DNA from 2 places in the Paeniglutamicibacter sp. MACA_103 genome. Region 2 is predicted to be linked to the other one. Evidence: riboswitches for the same ligand, from Rfam matches in the RefSeq annotation. Region 2 holds a riboswitch; the other holds the start of a gene.
The links. A riboswitch is a leader RNA that binds a small molecule or an ion and turns the genes downstream of it on or off. The one in region 2 is predicted to bind S-adenosylmethionine.

Region 1 (7,285 bases), on a different contig from region 2:
CCGGTCCGAGCCCGCCGGCCCTGACCTCGTCAAAGAGCTCGGACGCGGTGCGGATCCGTGCGATGTCGCCGTGCGCCTTCAGCAGCGCCAGGCAGGCGTTGGACCGGGCCGACCCCTTGACCAGCGAGGCCAGGTACATCTTTCCGTGCTCTTCGAGTTGACGCCCGAGCGCGTCGACGGTGGCGGCGACGTCCGGGACCAGATGCAGCAGCCCCAGGCCGAGAATGGTTTCGTAGCGCCGGTGTCCCGCGGGTGCGAGCATGTCCCGGCATTCCAGGGTGATCCGCTCGGGCAGCCTGCCGCCGGCGGCGCTTGCGATGGACTCGCCCGCCAGCTCCAGCATCGCGGCGCTCATGTCCACCAAGGTCGTCTCCCGTGCGCTGGCCACGTGCAGCGTCGCGGTGGCCTGCGCCGTGCCGGCCGCCACCTCCAGCAGCGGGCCCTGCCCGGAACCGATGGCCCGGGCAGCGAACATTGAATACTGCCGGGGATCCGTGCCCCAAAACACCTTGTTGTACAGCCTTGAGCCGATCATGGCGTCGTAGGCCTTCGCCCATCGGGCGTAGTACTCGGGGTCCCCAAAAAACGTTTCACTCATGCACACATGGTGCGCCCGCGCGGGCGGGGTTTTCCAGACGTAGCCCCGGCCGGTTTTCCTGCTCTCCCGCCCCACCCATGTGCCGAAACGGATTTCGTCCGCCCGCACCCCAACGCGCCGTGCCCTAGGCAGGGGCTCCCCAGACACGCTGCCTCATTCCTCTTCCTCCAACCGTTCCGTGAGGATTCGCGTCGCCCTGGCCTGCAGGATCCCGAGGGATTCCTTGACCAGGGGCGAAGCGATGCTGCCCTTGCGCACGGCAGCGACGATCCTGCGCATGGGTTTCCCCTGGCCGGTGATGCGCAGCCGCGTCACGTTTTCCGCGCTGCCGAGGGGCGCCAACCGCGGGAGCAGCCCCACTCCCATTCCGGCACCGACGAAGGCGATCTGCGTTTCCCATTCGACGGCCTCGTGGGCAATGCGGGGTGTCACCCCGACCGCCGTGAAGGCCGCGGTGAACAGGGAATGGTAGGTCGACCCGGGAGCCTCAGTGATCCACGGTTCGGTGGCCAGCTCCTCGAGCGTCACCGTTTCCCGAGATGCCAGGGCATGGTCGGAAGGAAGGATCACGTCGAGGGGATCGTTGAGCAACGCGGTCTGCTCAAAGCGCGGATCGTCCTCGACCTAGGTATCCGACTGCATGGCCACGATGACCGCCAGGTCGATGCGCTCGGCAACCAACAGGTCGAAGCACCTGGCCGGATTCGCCTCCAGAACCTGGACCTGCGGGCGCGAGGTGCGAAGTGCCGCGGCCAGCGGCGCGAGCAGCTGGGCTGCCGCGGTGGAAAATCCGCCGAGCCCGAAGTGGGACTGCACCTGGTCCCCGGCCTCCAGCACTGCGGCCCGCAGCCGCTCCCATTCCGTCATCAACGTGTCCGAGCCCGTCACGAGATACCGGCAGGTGGCCGTCAGGCGCACGCCCCGCCCGTCCTTGGTCAGCAGCTGCATTCCCAGCACGCGCTGCAGCTCACGCAACTGTGCCGACACCGCGGAGGGCGAGTATCCGGTGAGTTCCGCGGTTGCCCCGACGGTGCCGGTCCGGGCGAACACCCGAAGGGTCGTAAGACGTTGATCAATCATGCAAGCATTCTGCACCATTATCCCCAAAATCTTGCGCTTTTATTGCAGAGCGCCGATCCCTACCCTCGTGAGTAAGACGATTTCAGCATTTCGGTGACATGGATCACCATCAAGATCCGCGGCCCCGCATGCCACCCCATTCCTCCGAGGAGTAAACACATGTCTGCTTCAGTGAACGTGCCCCTGTCTTCACGCGGCAAGCTCGCTTCGTCATTGCCTGCAGAGCAGCTGGCCGAGATCGCCGAGTTGTTCGACTTCCGGCGCGAAGGGTATTCCCTTGACGCGCCGTTTTACACCGATCCGGCGATCTTCAAGATCGACATGCAGGCCATTTTCGGCGAACACTGGCTCTTTGCCGCAAGCGTCGCGGAGCTCCCGGAACCGGGCGACTACGTGACAGTGGACTACGGGCCCTACTCCCTGATCGTGCTGCGCAATGACGAGGGCGGCGTGAATGTCCTGCACAACGTGTGCCGTCACCGCGGTGCGAGGGTCTTGACCGAGACCACCGGAACCACGGGCAACCTGGTCTGCGGCTACCACTCCTGGACCTACTCGCCCAACGGCGACTTGATCCACGCCTCCGCGCCCGGCGAAACAAAGTTCGACAAGAGCTGCTTCGGTCTCAAGCGCGCCCACAGCCGCGTATACGCCGGTCTCATCTTCGTCTGCGTTGCCGAGGAACCGCCGGCCGACTTCGACGAAACCGCGAAGATCTTCGAGCCCTACCTCGCGCCCCACGACCTGGGCAAGACCAAGGTCGCCTACCAGCAGAACATCATCGAGGAGGGCAACTGGAAGCTCGTGATGGAGAACAACCGGGAGTGCTACCACTGCGACGGGCACCCGGAACTCGCCTGCTCCCTCTTCCCCACCTGGGGCCTGACGGAGGGCCTGATCCCGCCCCACCTCGAGGAGGTGTGGGACCGCAACATCGAGGCCCAGGCCGCGCTCGAAAAGCGCTGCCAGCGCTACGGCATTCCCTACGAGGTCGTCGAGGAACTCGACACCCGCGTGGCCGGAATCCGCATCTCCCGCGAGTCGCTCGACGGCGATGGCGAGTCGTTCTCGCCCGACGGACACCGGCTCTCCAAGAAGCTGCTCGGGGACCTGCGCGACTTCCGCCTCGGCCGCTGCTCGATGCACCTGCAGCCCAACAGCTGGTTCCACTTCCTCGGCGACCACGTCGTCACGTTCGCCGTGTTCCCCGTCAACGAGCACCAGACCCTGGTGCGCACCACCTGGCTGGTCGCCGACGACGCCGTCGAGGGCGACGACTACGACCTCGAAAAGCTCACCCACACCTGGAAGCAGACCAACCTGCAGGACAAGGCATTCGTCGAACTGTGCCAGAAGGGCGCCGGCAGCCCCGCCTACGAGCCCGGCCCGTACATGAAGAGCGAATACCAGGTCGAGGCGTTCATCAACTGGTACGTCCAGCGCGTGCAGGAACACCTGTCGTGACCATGACCGTGACCGAACCCACGACTACGACCGAGACCACGACTACGACCGAGACCACGACAACAACCGAGGCCACAACCACGACCATTACCGCGCCACACCAGGAGCCACAGCGCATCCGCGGCCTGGAAATGCCGTGGAACCGCGTGCTGGGCAGCACCGAGGGACCTGCCAGTGCCGCGCGCGCCCTGGGCCCCTGGCACCCGCAGGAGTTCCTGGCCGAATGCGTCGAGATCGTTCCGGAGGTCGGCGGAATGCTGACCTTCGTGTTCCGTCGCGCCGACGGCGCGCCCCTGGCGTTTAGACCGGGCCAATACGTGAACATCGCATTCCCCGTGAACGGCGAGGGCGGGGACCCGGTGGACCGCAGCTACTCCCTGTCCAGTTCGCCCACCAAGCCGTGGACCTTCGACATCACGGTGAAGCGGGACCCGGCCGGCAGGGTCTCGCCGTGGGTGCACGAAAACGTCGGACCCGGCACGGTGCTCGAAATGCTCGGACCCGTCGGCGCATTCCACCTGCCCGACGCCGACCGGCGGGCGCGCTACCTCCTGCTGGCCGCGGGCTCGGGCATCACCCCCATCATGTCCATGCTGCGGACCATCCATTCACTGCCCGGACAGGCGGACGTGGTGGTTCTTTACCACGGCGCGGCACCCGGAGGCTTCGCCTTCCACCAGGAACTGGGCTACATCGCCACCGTGGATTCGCGCGTCACCGTCCACTTCTCCCTGGGCGACCGCAGCGCGCCCGAGGACTGGGAAGGCCTCACCGGCCGGCTGTCCGCCGCGATGCTCGACGAGGTGGCACCCGACGCCAACGGACGCCAGGTCTACGCCTGCGGCCCCGAGGGCTACCTGAACAACGTGTCCGAGATGCTGGCCGCGGTCGGCGTCGACGACACCTCCATCCACATGGAATTCTTCTCCGGAGACCGCGAGACGACCCTGGAATACCAGGCGGAGGTCGAGCTGGCGGAGGAGATTGCGGAGGAAATCGCCGAGGAAATCGCCGAATCCGCGGAGGATTACTACGAAAGCCAGCCTTCCGCCCTCGGCATGTACGAACCGGCCTACGACGACGAGGGCCCGCTGGAGGCCACCGGCCTGCCGCTCGAGGCGGCCGACCCCGGCCTTGCCGAACCCGTTGCCCCCGAAGCCGAGGCGGAAGAAGCACCGGACACCTCCGCCCCCGACGCGTCGGCATTCGACACCGTCGGAACGGGAACCCTCACCCTGTCCTTTGTTCGCACCGGCATCAATGTCCTGATCAATCCCGAGGAAAAGATCCTTGGCATTGCCCAGCGGGCCGGAGTCAGGATCGGCGCGAACTGCCAGGAGGGCATGTGCGGCTCCTGCAAGATCGTCAAGCTCTCCGGGGATGTCGAGATGAACCACCAGGGCGGGATCCGGGCGCGGGAGATCGAGGCCGGCAAGTTCCTGCCGTGCTGCTCGACCGCCCGGACCGACCTGGTGATCGACGCCTAGCCGGCGCCTGCGCGTTTCAGCGCGCGATCGCCGGTTCCTGTTCCCGCACCAGCTCCGCCAGCCGCACCGGGTCGACGTGGAGGACTTCCCCGTTCTCCACCTTCGCGCCCAGCGGCCTGCCGGCGAGCGCGTCGCGCACGATCCGCATCGTCGCGCCGTGGCTGACGACCAGGATCCGGCGGCCGGGGTTCGCTTCGACGATCCGTTGCAGGGCGGGCAGCGCACGGCGCAGCACGGCCTGCCGGTCCTCGGCGTGTTCGGCCAACAGCGTGGCCTCCGCGTCGGGAATCCCCGCCATGATCCGGCCCTCGAGCGGGCCGAAGCCGCGCTCGATCACCTCGGGCACCGGCTCGCCGGTCGGGGCCCGAAGCACCTCGGCGATCAGCTGCGCGGTCCGGGCGGCGCGGGACAGCGGCGAGCCGAGCACCAGGTCCCAGCCCTGGCCCAGCAGCGCCCGCCCGACCTCGCGCGCCTGTTCGCGGCCCGTCTCGTTCAGCTCGATGTCGGTGCGCCCCTGCAGGCGACCGGCGAGGTTCCAGTCGGTTTGTCCGTGTCGTACCAGTGCCAGCGCGGTGTCCATGGCTCGAGCATAGGCGCTGCGCCGCGGCAGGCGGGAATCGCGCGGGCGGTGCCGGGGCGCAACGTAAGGACTCAAAGTTGGGTCACAATCGGACATATTGAGAGACTGTTACAACCATCCCGAGCGGCCGAGAGATCTGGTTTGATGACGCCGCAGCAACCTGCCACAGCCGGTGGTTACGGTGCTACCGCCAGAAACGATGGAGCTGCTTTCCGCCCCGACCCGGGCGGGTAAGCGACATTGATCCCGGGATTCCTGCCGCGATGGCCCCACGCACTGCGCGGGGCCGAAGAACCAGTCGACAAGGAGTCGCAAGCCACCATGGCCGAACACCAATTTGGATTCCGCACGCGCGCACTGCACGCCGGCGGCACCCCCGACGCCGAGCACGGCTCGCGCGCCGTTCCGATCTACCAGACCACGTCATTCGTCTTCAAGGACTCCGACGACGCCGCGAACCTCTTTGCGCTGCAAAAGTACGGCAACATCTACTCGCGCATCGGCAACCCGACCGTGGCGGCATTCGAGGAGCGCATCGCCTCCCTCGAGGGCGGCATCGGCGCGGTGGCCACGGGCTCGGGCATGGCCGCCGAGTTCATCACCTTCGCCGCGCTGGCCGGGGCCGGGGACCACATCGTGGCCTCCTCGAAGCTCTACGGCGGCACCATCACCCAGCTCGACGTGACGCTGCGCCGCTTCGGGGTGTCGACGACCTTCATCGACTCCACGGATCCGGCCGAGTTCGCCGCCGCCATCCAGGAGAACACCAAGGCCGTCTACACCGAGGTCGTGGCCAACCCCTCCGGCGACATCGCCGACCTCAAGGGCCTGGCCGAGGTCGCCCACGCCGCGGGCCTGCCGCTGGTGGTCGACTCGACGCTGACTCCCCCGTACCTGCTGCGCCCGATCGAGCACGGCGCCGACATCGTCATCCACTCGGCCACCAAGTTCCTCGGCGGCCACGGCACCACCCTCGGCGGCGTCGTCGTGGAGGCCGGAACCTTCAACTGGGGCAACGGCAAGTTCCCCGCGATGACCGAGCCGGTGGCCTCCTACGGCAACGTCTCCTGGTGGGACAACTTCGGCGAGTACGGCTTCCTGACCAAGCTGCGTTCCGAGCAGCTGCGCGACATCGGACCGGCCCTGCCGGCCCAGTCCGCGTTCCAGCTGCTGCAGGGCGTCGAGACCCTGCCCCAGCGCATGGACTCGCACCTGTCAAACGCCAAGGCCGTGGCCGCATGGCTCGAGGCCGATGAGCGCATCAGCTACGTGAACTATGCCGGGCTTCCCTCCCACCCGCACCATGAGCGCGCCAAGGAGCTGCTGCCCCTGGGCGTCGGCTCGGTCTTCAGCTTCGGCGTCAAGGGCGGCCGCGCCGCCGGCACCGCCTTCATCGAGGCGCTGCAGCTGGCAAGCCACCTGGCCAACATCGGCGACGTGCGCACCCTGGTGCTGCACCCCGCCTCCACCACCCACCAGCAGCTTTCCGCGGAGCAGCTGGTTGCCGCCGGCGTGCCGGAGGACCTGATCCGCTTCTCGGTGGGCCTGGAGGACCTCGAGGACATCCTCTGGGACCTGGACCAGGCGCTGACCGCCTCGCAGCAGGTCGCGCAAGCCCCGGCCGGGGAAGCCTACGACGGGGCGGCCTGCTCCATCGACGCCGCCCGCGCGGCCGCCGTGACGGGAGCCAAGTAATGACCGCAACAGACATCCGCACCTGGGACGGCCCGAACGCGGCCGAGCGCCTCGAGATCCTGCGCAACACCAAGTCGATCGCGATCGTGGGCGCCTCCAACAAGCCCTCGCGCGCCAGCTATTTCGTGGCGACCTACCTGCTGTCCTCCTCCAAATACAAGGTCTACTTCGTGAACCCGGTGCTCGATGAGATCCTGGGCCAGCCGGTCTACAAGTCGCTGGCGGACCTGCCGGAAACCCCGGACCTGGTCGAGGTCTTCCGCAAGCACGACGACCTGCCCGGCGTGCTGGACGAGGCCTTGGCCGTGGGGGCAAAGACCCTGTGGCTGCAGCTGGGCTCCTGGCACGAGGAGGTCGCGGCGAAGGCCGAGGCCAACGGCA
Region 2 (7,285 bases):
CGGCACCGCTGGGTCGAGCGCATTGTTGCCGGGCAGATCGTCGGCAATGCCTACACCGAACGCGGCGGAAACCGGCTGGGCACCCTCAACACCACCATTGCCAAGCAGGGCGAGCGCTGGATCCTCAATGGCGAGAAATACTATTGCACCGGCACCATCTACGCGGACTGGGTCGCCGTCGCCGTGGCCCACCCCGCACGCGCAGGCCGGCAGATCGCCGTGGTCTCCACCCAGCATTCCGGGGTCAAGATCTTCGACGACTGGGACGGATTCGGGCAGCAGCTCACCGGCACCGGCTCGACCACGTTCGAGAACGTCCCGGTGGACACGATCCTTCCCGACGAGCAGCAGGTCAACGACCCGGAATCCGCCATCTTCCAGCTCGTGCTGCTCGGGGTCCAGGCCGGAATCACGCGCGCCGTGCTCAATGATGTCCGCTCGTCGGTCCAGGCCCGCACCCGGTCCTTCAGTACCGGGACCGGTGTTCCGGTGCGCGAAGAGCCCCAGGTGCTGCAGTTGGTGGGCGAGATCTCGGGCACCGCATTCGCGGTCGATTCCATCGTCCTGGCCGCCGTGGCGGAGATCGAGATCGCGCTGGCCGATGCATCGCTCAGCCAGGCCGAGAGGTTTGCGGTGTGTGAACTCGCCGCGGACCGGGCGCAGGCCGTCGTCCAGCCACTGGTGCTCTCCGCGGCGACCAAGCTCTTTGACGGGCTGGGCGCCTCGGCGACAGCCAAGGGCTGCAACCTGGACCGGCACTGGCGCAACGCCCGCACCGTGGCCACGCACAACCCGGCGATCTACAAGTCGCGCATCATCGGCGACTACGAGGTCAACGGGACGGCACCCCAGCAGCTGAACGCCATCGGCGACGTGGGCGCAACCAAGGTAACCGGCGTTCCCTAGAACGCCGCCCGCTGCCCCAAACGAACGACTTGATCCGCGCAACGCCGGATCCACAAAAACCCAACACCTCGCGAAGGACAAACATGAGCACGACTCCCGCCCCACGCCAGATCCTCTTCAACGCCTTCGACATGAACTGCGTGGTGCACCAGTCGCCGGGCCTGTGGCGCCACCCGGACGACAAGGCCTCGACGTACAAGACCCTGGGGTACTGGACGCACCTGGCCAAGGTGCTGGAAAAGGGCAAGTTCGACGGACTGTTCCTCGCCGACGTGCTGGGCACCTACGACGTCTACAAGGGCACCAACGAAACCCCGCTGCGCACCGGCGCGCAGGCCCCGGTCAACGACCCGATGATGCTGGTCTCGGCCATGGCCGCGGTCACCGAGAACCTCGGCTTCGGCGTCACCGCGGGCACCGCCTATGAGCACCCGTACGCCTTCGCCCGCCGCCTGGCCACCCTGGACCACCTGACCAACGGCCGCGTGGGCTGGAACGTCGTCACCGGCTACCTGCCGTCCGCCGCCCGCAACATGGGCCAGGAAGACCAGATGGAACACGACGAGCGCTACAACCACGCCGACGAGTACCTCGAGGTCGTCTACAAGCTGCTCGAAGGCTCGTGGGAAGACGACGCCGTGCAGAACAACAAGGAAACCGGCGTCTACACCGACCCGTCCAAGGTCCACCCGATCAACCACGAAGGCAAGTACTTCAAGGTCCCGGGCATCGCCATCACCGAGCCGTCCCCCCAGCGCACCCCGGTGATCTACCAGGCGGGTGCTTCATCGCGCGGCATCAAGTTCGCCGCCTCCAACGCCGAGTCGGTCTTCGTCACCAGCCCGACCCGCGAGATGCTCAAGGCCACCGTCACCAAGATCCGCGACGCCGCCGAAGCCGCAGGCCGCGACCGCCACGACATCAAGATCTTCGCGATGCAGACCATCATCACCGACAAGACCTCCGAGCTGGCCCAGGCCAAGTACGAGGACTACAAGTCCTACGCGGACATCGAGGGCGCCCAGGTGCTGATCTCCGGCTGGATGGGCGTGGACCTCTCCGAATACGGACCGGACGACGTCATCGGCGAGAACGTGAAGTCCAACGCCATCCAGTCTTCGGTGGAGACCTTCCAGAAGGCCAGCGGAGATTCCGGCAACCCGTGGACCATCCGCCAGCTGGCCGAGTGGGTCGGCGTGGGCGGCTTCGGCCCGATCACCGTCGGCTCCGGTGCCGAGGTTGCCGAGAAGCTCATCGACTGGGTGGACTACACCGACGTCGACGGCTTCAACCTGGCCTACGCCGTCACCCCGGCAACCTTCGAGGACATTGTCGAGTACGTCGTTCCCGAGCTGCAGGCCCGCGGCGCCTACAAGACCGAATACACCGAAGGCTCGCTGCGCCACAAGCTGTTCGGCGAGGGCGACCGCGTCAAGGACACCCACCGCGCGGCGAACTACCGGTTCGCCACCGCCCGATCCGTTTAAGCGGCAGGGCCGCCCGCGAAGTGACGTAGCCCGGCCACGATTGCGCGCTTGGAGGTTGCCGGCACGCATTACGTTGTGGCGGCCACATGCGTGACGAAGAGGTTTTCGACGCATTATCAACATGACGCCACGGTGCGGCAAGCCCGGGATGTTTTCCGCTTCATGTTCTGACTTGTGACGCTTCGTGAAGCGAATCCTGCCCCAAATCCGTTCTCTACGTCGATTTGTTTCGCGCGGAGGGTCTTTCCGTTGGTCATATCGAAGATCCTGCGACACACTTGAATTGTTCGAGGTTGATATCCAACCAATGCGAACACACACCATCCAGAGCGGCTGAGAGACCTGGCTCGTTGACGCCGCAGCAACCACTCCCGTCATTGGGATCCGGTGCTACCGCCAGGACCGATGGAGATAGCCAAACTCTGCGCGGTCCGCCGAATACTGTTTTGTCCTCAGCAGGTATTCGACTGATTAGCCATGTCGCGGCGTTCCTCGGGTGAACCGAGAGGAGTAGGGCATGATCAGCATTCAGGACGTGTCAACCGTTTTCCCTCCGGCGGAGGCACCCTTCACTGCGGTGGACAAAGTCTCGCTGGAGATTCCGCGAGGCTCGATACAGGGAATCATTGGGTTCTCCGGCGCCGGCAAATCAACGTTGCTTCGCAACATCAACCTCCTGGAGCGCCCAACGAGCGGTCGCGTCGTGGTTGACGGAACGGACCTAACATCACTGGGCGACGAGGAACTGCGCAAGGCGCGGCACCATATCGGGATGATCTTCCAGCACTTCAATCTCCTGAACAACCGCAACGCCGTGGAAAATGTTGAGCTCAGCTTGAAGTTCGCGGGCGTGGCGAAGAAGGAACGACGTCGCCGAGCCCATGAAGCCTTGGCGATCGTTGACCTGGCCGACAAGTCCAAGTCGTATCCGGGTCAGTTGTCAGGGGGCCAGAAACAACGCGTCGCCATCGCCCGCGCGCTGGCGACCGAGCCCAAGGTGCTGCTTTGCGACGAGCCGACTTCGGCAGTCGATCCGCGGACTACGGCTTCGGTGCTGCAGTACCTCTCGGACATCAACGCCCAGCTGGGAATCACCACTGTGATCGTGACGCACGAAATGAATGTCGTCAAAGCAATCGCCGACAACGTTGCAGTCATGGAAGACGGCCGGGTCGTGGAGCAATTCGATATCTCCGCGCTTGAGGATTCCGCGTTTACGCCAGCGACCGCCATCGGCCGGTACCTCATCTCGGATGACATCTCCCTGGACCGCAAGCGCCCGGTGCGCAACGTCGATTCCGCAGCAGCCGATACCCCTTCGAAGGAGGCTTCCCTTGTCTAAGCTAGCCGGAGCCGTCAGCGTTCTGACATCCACGACGAATGGCAGCGGTGCCGCGGCCTTCGACCTCAACCGTGTTATTGAACTTTGGCCCGAAATTGCAGCCGCAATTGGCCAGACCTTGGCCATGCTCGTGGTCTCCATTCCGATCGCCATCCTGGTGGGAACCCCGTTGGGTATTTGGCTATATTCGATGGCTCCACAAGGACTCCGTCCCCGGCCGAAGCTTCATCGGATTGTTGATGGATTCGTCAACACCATGCGCTCGTTCCCATTCCTCATCCTGTTGATTGCGATTATTCCTTTCACAAGGTTTGTCGTAGGCACAACCATCGGAACGGCAGCCGTAATTGTCCCGCTGACAATCAACGCGATTCCCTACTTTGCTCGATTCGTCGAACAGAACCTCACGCAGCTCGGCAGCGGCGTCGTTGAAGCCGCGCGGGCCATGGGCGCAACCCGCGGCCAGATTGTCCGTGACGTCTTGCTCGTTGAAGGAAAGCCCGCGCTCATTGGGTCGATCACCATCATGACCGTGAGCTTCATCAGTTATTCGGCAATGGCTGGTTTGGTCGGCGGCGGCGGTATCGGTGACTTCGCCATTCGCTACGGCTACTACCGCTATGAAACCGGAATGATGATCGTCGCCATCGTCCTGATGATTCTGATGGTCCAAATTGTCCAGATCTCCGGTACCCGCATCGCGGCCCGCATGGACAAACGCCAGTAAACATCGCCCTTCCCTCACCGACCTGCTTCGTTTGGAGACACCCCTGTCATGAGTACTTCTCGGCGGCCACGCCTGCTTTTGAGCGCTTTCCTGATGAACACCACCAGCCACATCCTCGGTGGCCAGTGGCGTCACCCTCAGGCTCAGCAGCATCGTTTCAATGAACTCAAGCTTTGGGTCGATCTGGCAAAGGACTTGGAAGCCGCGAAGTTCGATGCAATCTTCCTCGCGGATGTGGTTGGTCTGTACGGAGACCACGACGGTGGCTGGGCATCGCACATCAAACGCGGGCTCCAGGTGCCATCCAACGATCCGCTCGTGCTCGCTTCGGCATTGGCGGGGGTTACCGATGAGATCGGCCTTGCCTTCACATCCTCGGTAATCCAATCCGATCCGTTCCAGCTGGCAAGGCAGCTCTCAACGCTCGATCACCTGAGCAACGGGCGCGTCGCCTGGAACATCGTCACCAGCGTGCTGGAGAATTCGCACCGCAATTTCGGGGCTGACGGGCTAACCAAACACGCGGACCGCTACGACTGGGCGGACGAATATGTTGAAGCCGCGTTCAAGCTTTGGGAAGGTTCGTGGGAAGACGGAGCACTGCTGGCCGACAAGCTTGCAGGAATCCACGCAGACCCGGCATTGGTGAACAAGATCTACCACCGAGGGGAGCGCTACTCCATCGACGGCCCCCATTTGTCCTCGCCTAGCCCGCAGCGCACGCCCTTCCTGTTTCAAGCTGGAAGTTCTCCGCGCGGCAGGGCGTTCGCGGCCGCAAACGCCGAAGCAACATTCCTATTCGCGCCAAACCCCGAGAACGTTCGCAAGAACTCCGAAGCCATTCGCAAGCTGGCAGTCGACGCTGGCCGCGAGGCCTCAGACGTAAAGATCTTTGCCGGGCTCTCCTTTGTAGTGGGCAGCACGGAGACAGAAGTGGCTCGCAAGCAGGCTGAATACGACGAGTACCTCGACCTGGATGCCGTGGTAGCGCACATTGGCGGTGGGCTTGGCATAGACCTTGGCGGCAGGCCACTGGACACGCGACTGGGCGAAATCGACACCGAAGGAGGCAAAGGAGTTCTCGAATCGATCCGTGCCTCGGTTCCCGGCGGCAATCCCACGATTGCCGATCTCGCACGGTACCGAGCAAAATCCATGCAGATTTCCGGGACCCCTGAACAAATCGTTGATCAGCTCGAACTGTGGCAGGACGCCGGAACCGACGGCATCAACATCATCAACCAGATTCTGCCTGGCTCCTACACGGATTTCATCGAGGGTGTGGTGCCCGAATTGCGAGCCCGCGGCCTCGCCCAAACCGAATATGCGCCAGGCACCTTGCGCGAGAAGGTTTTTGGGCGACAAGCGACGCTCGAGGCCTCACACCCGGCAGCCGCTTTCCGCGGAGCCTTCGCCCAATTCTCGGCAGCCAATGAAAATCGCTCCGCGGCCACAGCACGTTCCTGAAAGGCATCCAGCATGACCATTACTTTGAAGGCATCAGAAATTGTTGCCGCCGATTATGCGACCCAGCACGCGCGATTTGCCGACCTCTTTTCGCGGATTGCCGACGGATCCCGCTTGCGCGACCTCGAACGCATCCTGCCGTTCGAACAGGTCGCATGGCTGGATGAGGCAGGGTTTGGGGCCCTGCGGGTACCGGTCGAGTCCGGTGGCGCAGGCGTCAGCGTGGAAACCTTTGCGCGTTTGCTCATCGACCTGGCGGCCGCGGATTCGAATGTAGCCCACCTCTACCGATCACACTTCGGATTTGTGGAATCCCTGCAGTGGCAGGATGAGGCCATCCGTCGGCGCTGGTACGAACGGGTCGCGGCAGGGAAAACCGTCGGGAATGCTTCCACCGAACTCGGAGGAAACGCGCTCGGCCATCTCAACACCGTGCTTGCCCACGAAGATGGGACGTGGGTGCTGAACGGTGAGAAGTTCTACACCACCGGCACAATCTTTTCGGACTACACGCGCGTTTCTGCGGCCCTGGAGGGAAAGCCTGGACGCGTCTTTGCGCTCGTAGACACAAAGGCCGCCGGCGTGGAAATCTCCGATGACTGGGACGGCTTTGGCCAGCGGCTCACCGGAACGGGCACCACTAGATTTGATGATGTCCGTGTTGAAGCTGTAGATCTCTTTGGCCGTGAGGCCGGTGGCGCGGAAGCTACCCACGAAGCGGCGTTCTTCCAGCTGGTGTTGCTAGGAGTGCTGGCGGGCATCGCCCGTGCTGCCCGCAATGATGCGGCGCAGTCGGTCGCTAAGCGGGCCCGAACATTCAACACCGGTTCAGGCTTGCCCTTCCGAGATGATCCTCTGATCCAAGAAACCGTTGGTCGCATAGCCACGAAAGCATTTACTGCCGAGGCCACAGTGCTGGCCGCGGCGCGAACCCTGGATACCGCGCTTCAGACGGGCCTCGCGCAGGAACCGGACGAAAGCGGTCATCGGCCAACCACCACCGAAGGGCATCTGGCCGAATTGGCCGTGGAACAGGCGCAGGTTTCGGTTCCGGAGCTGGCAATCGGTGCCGCCCAGCAGCTATTTGAGACCGGGGGAGCTTCGGCCACCAGCACGTCCAAGGGCCTGGACCGCCATTGGCGGAATGCGCAAACCGTGGCAACGCACAATCCCATCGCATTCCGTGCCCGTTCCATTGGTGACTACTTCATCAACGGGACCCTCCCGGAGGGCCTTAACGCCATTGGGAATGCGACGGCGGCTCCAGCCGCCACCTAATACCAACCCGGACAGGGTAGTTACCCAAGCAGAATCGCCAACTCGTCACCGGCACATAAATCGTCACGACTTTTCTCA

Region 1: another riboswitch for S-adenosylmethionine. It lies ahead of ACIPVK_RS21195 (O-acetylhomoserine aminocarboxypropyltransferase/cysteine synthase family protein); the one in region 2 lies ahead of ACIPVK_RS19965 (methionine ABC transporter ATP-binding protein).

Annotation. Positions count from the first base shown of each region.
Region 1 covers NZ_JBIXLN010000080.1:3,794-11,078, forward strand. Annotated here, with positions in the region: gene ACIPVK_RS21170 (hypothetical protein) at 1-598, opposite strand, end outside; partial or broken gene ACIPVK_RS21175 (LysR family transcriptional regulator) at 752-1,678, opposite strand; gene ACIPVK_RS21180 (aromatic ring-hydroxylating oxygenase subunit alpha) at 1,838-3,142, shown strand; gene ACIPVK_RS21185 (ferredoxin reductase) at 3,274-4,629, shown strand; gene ACIPVK_RS21190 (histidine phosphatase family protein) at 4,646-5,284, opposite strand; SAM riboswitch class I at 5,321-5,415, shown strand; gene ACIPVK_RS21195 (O-acetylhomoserine aminocarboxypropyltransferase/cysteine synthase family protein) at 5,531-6,904, shown strand; gene ACIPVK_RS21200 (CoA-binding protein) at 6,904-7,285, shown strand, end outside.
Region 2 covers NZ_JBIXLN010000062.1:4,867-12,151, reverse strand. Annotated here, with positions in the region: gene ACIPVK_RS19975 (acyl-CoA dehydrogenase family protein) at 1-906, shown strand, start outside; gene ACIPVK_RS19970 (LLM class flavin-dependent oxidoreductase) at 990-2,393, shown strand; SAM riboswitch class I at 2,711-2,805, shown strand; gene ACIPVK_RS19965 (methionine ABC transporter ATP-binding protein) at 2,911-3,735, shown strand; gene ACIPVK_RS19960 (methionine ABC transporter permease) at 3,728-4,462, shown strand; gene ACIPVK_RS19955 (NtaA/DmoA family FMN-dependent monooxygenase) at 4,511-5,929, shown strand; gene ACIPVK_RS19950 (acyl-CoA dehydrogenase family protein) at 5,942-7,207, shown strand.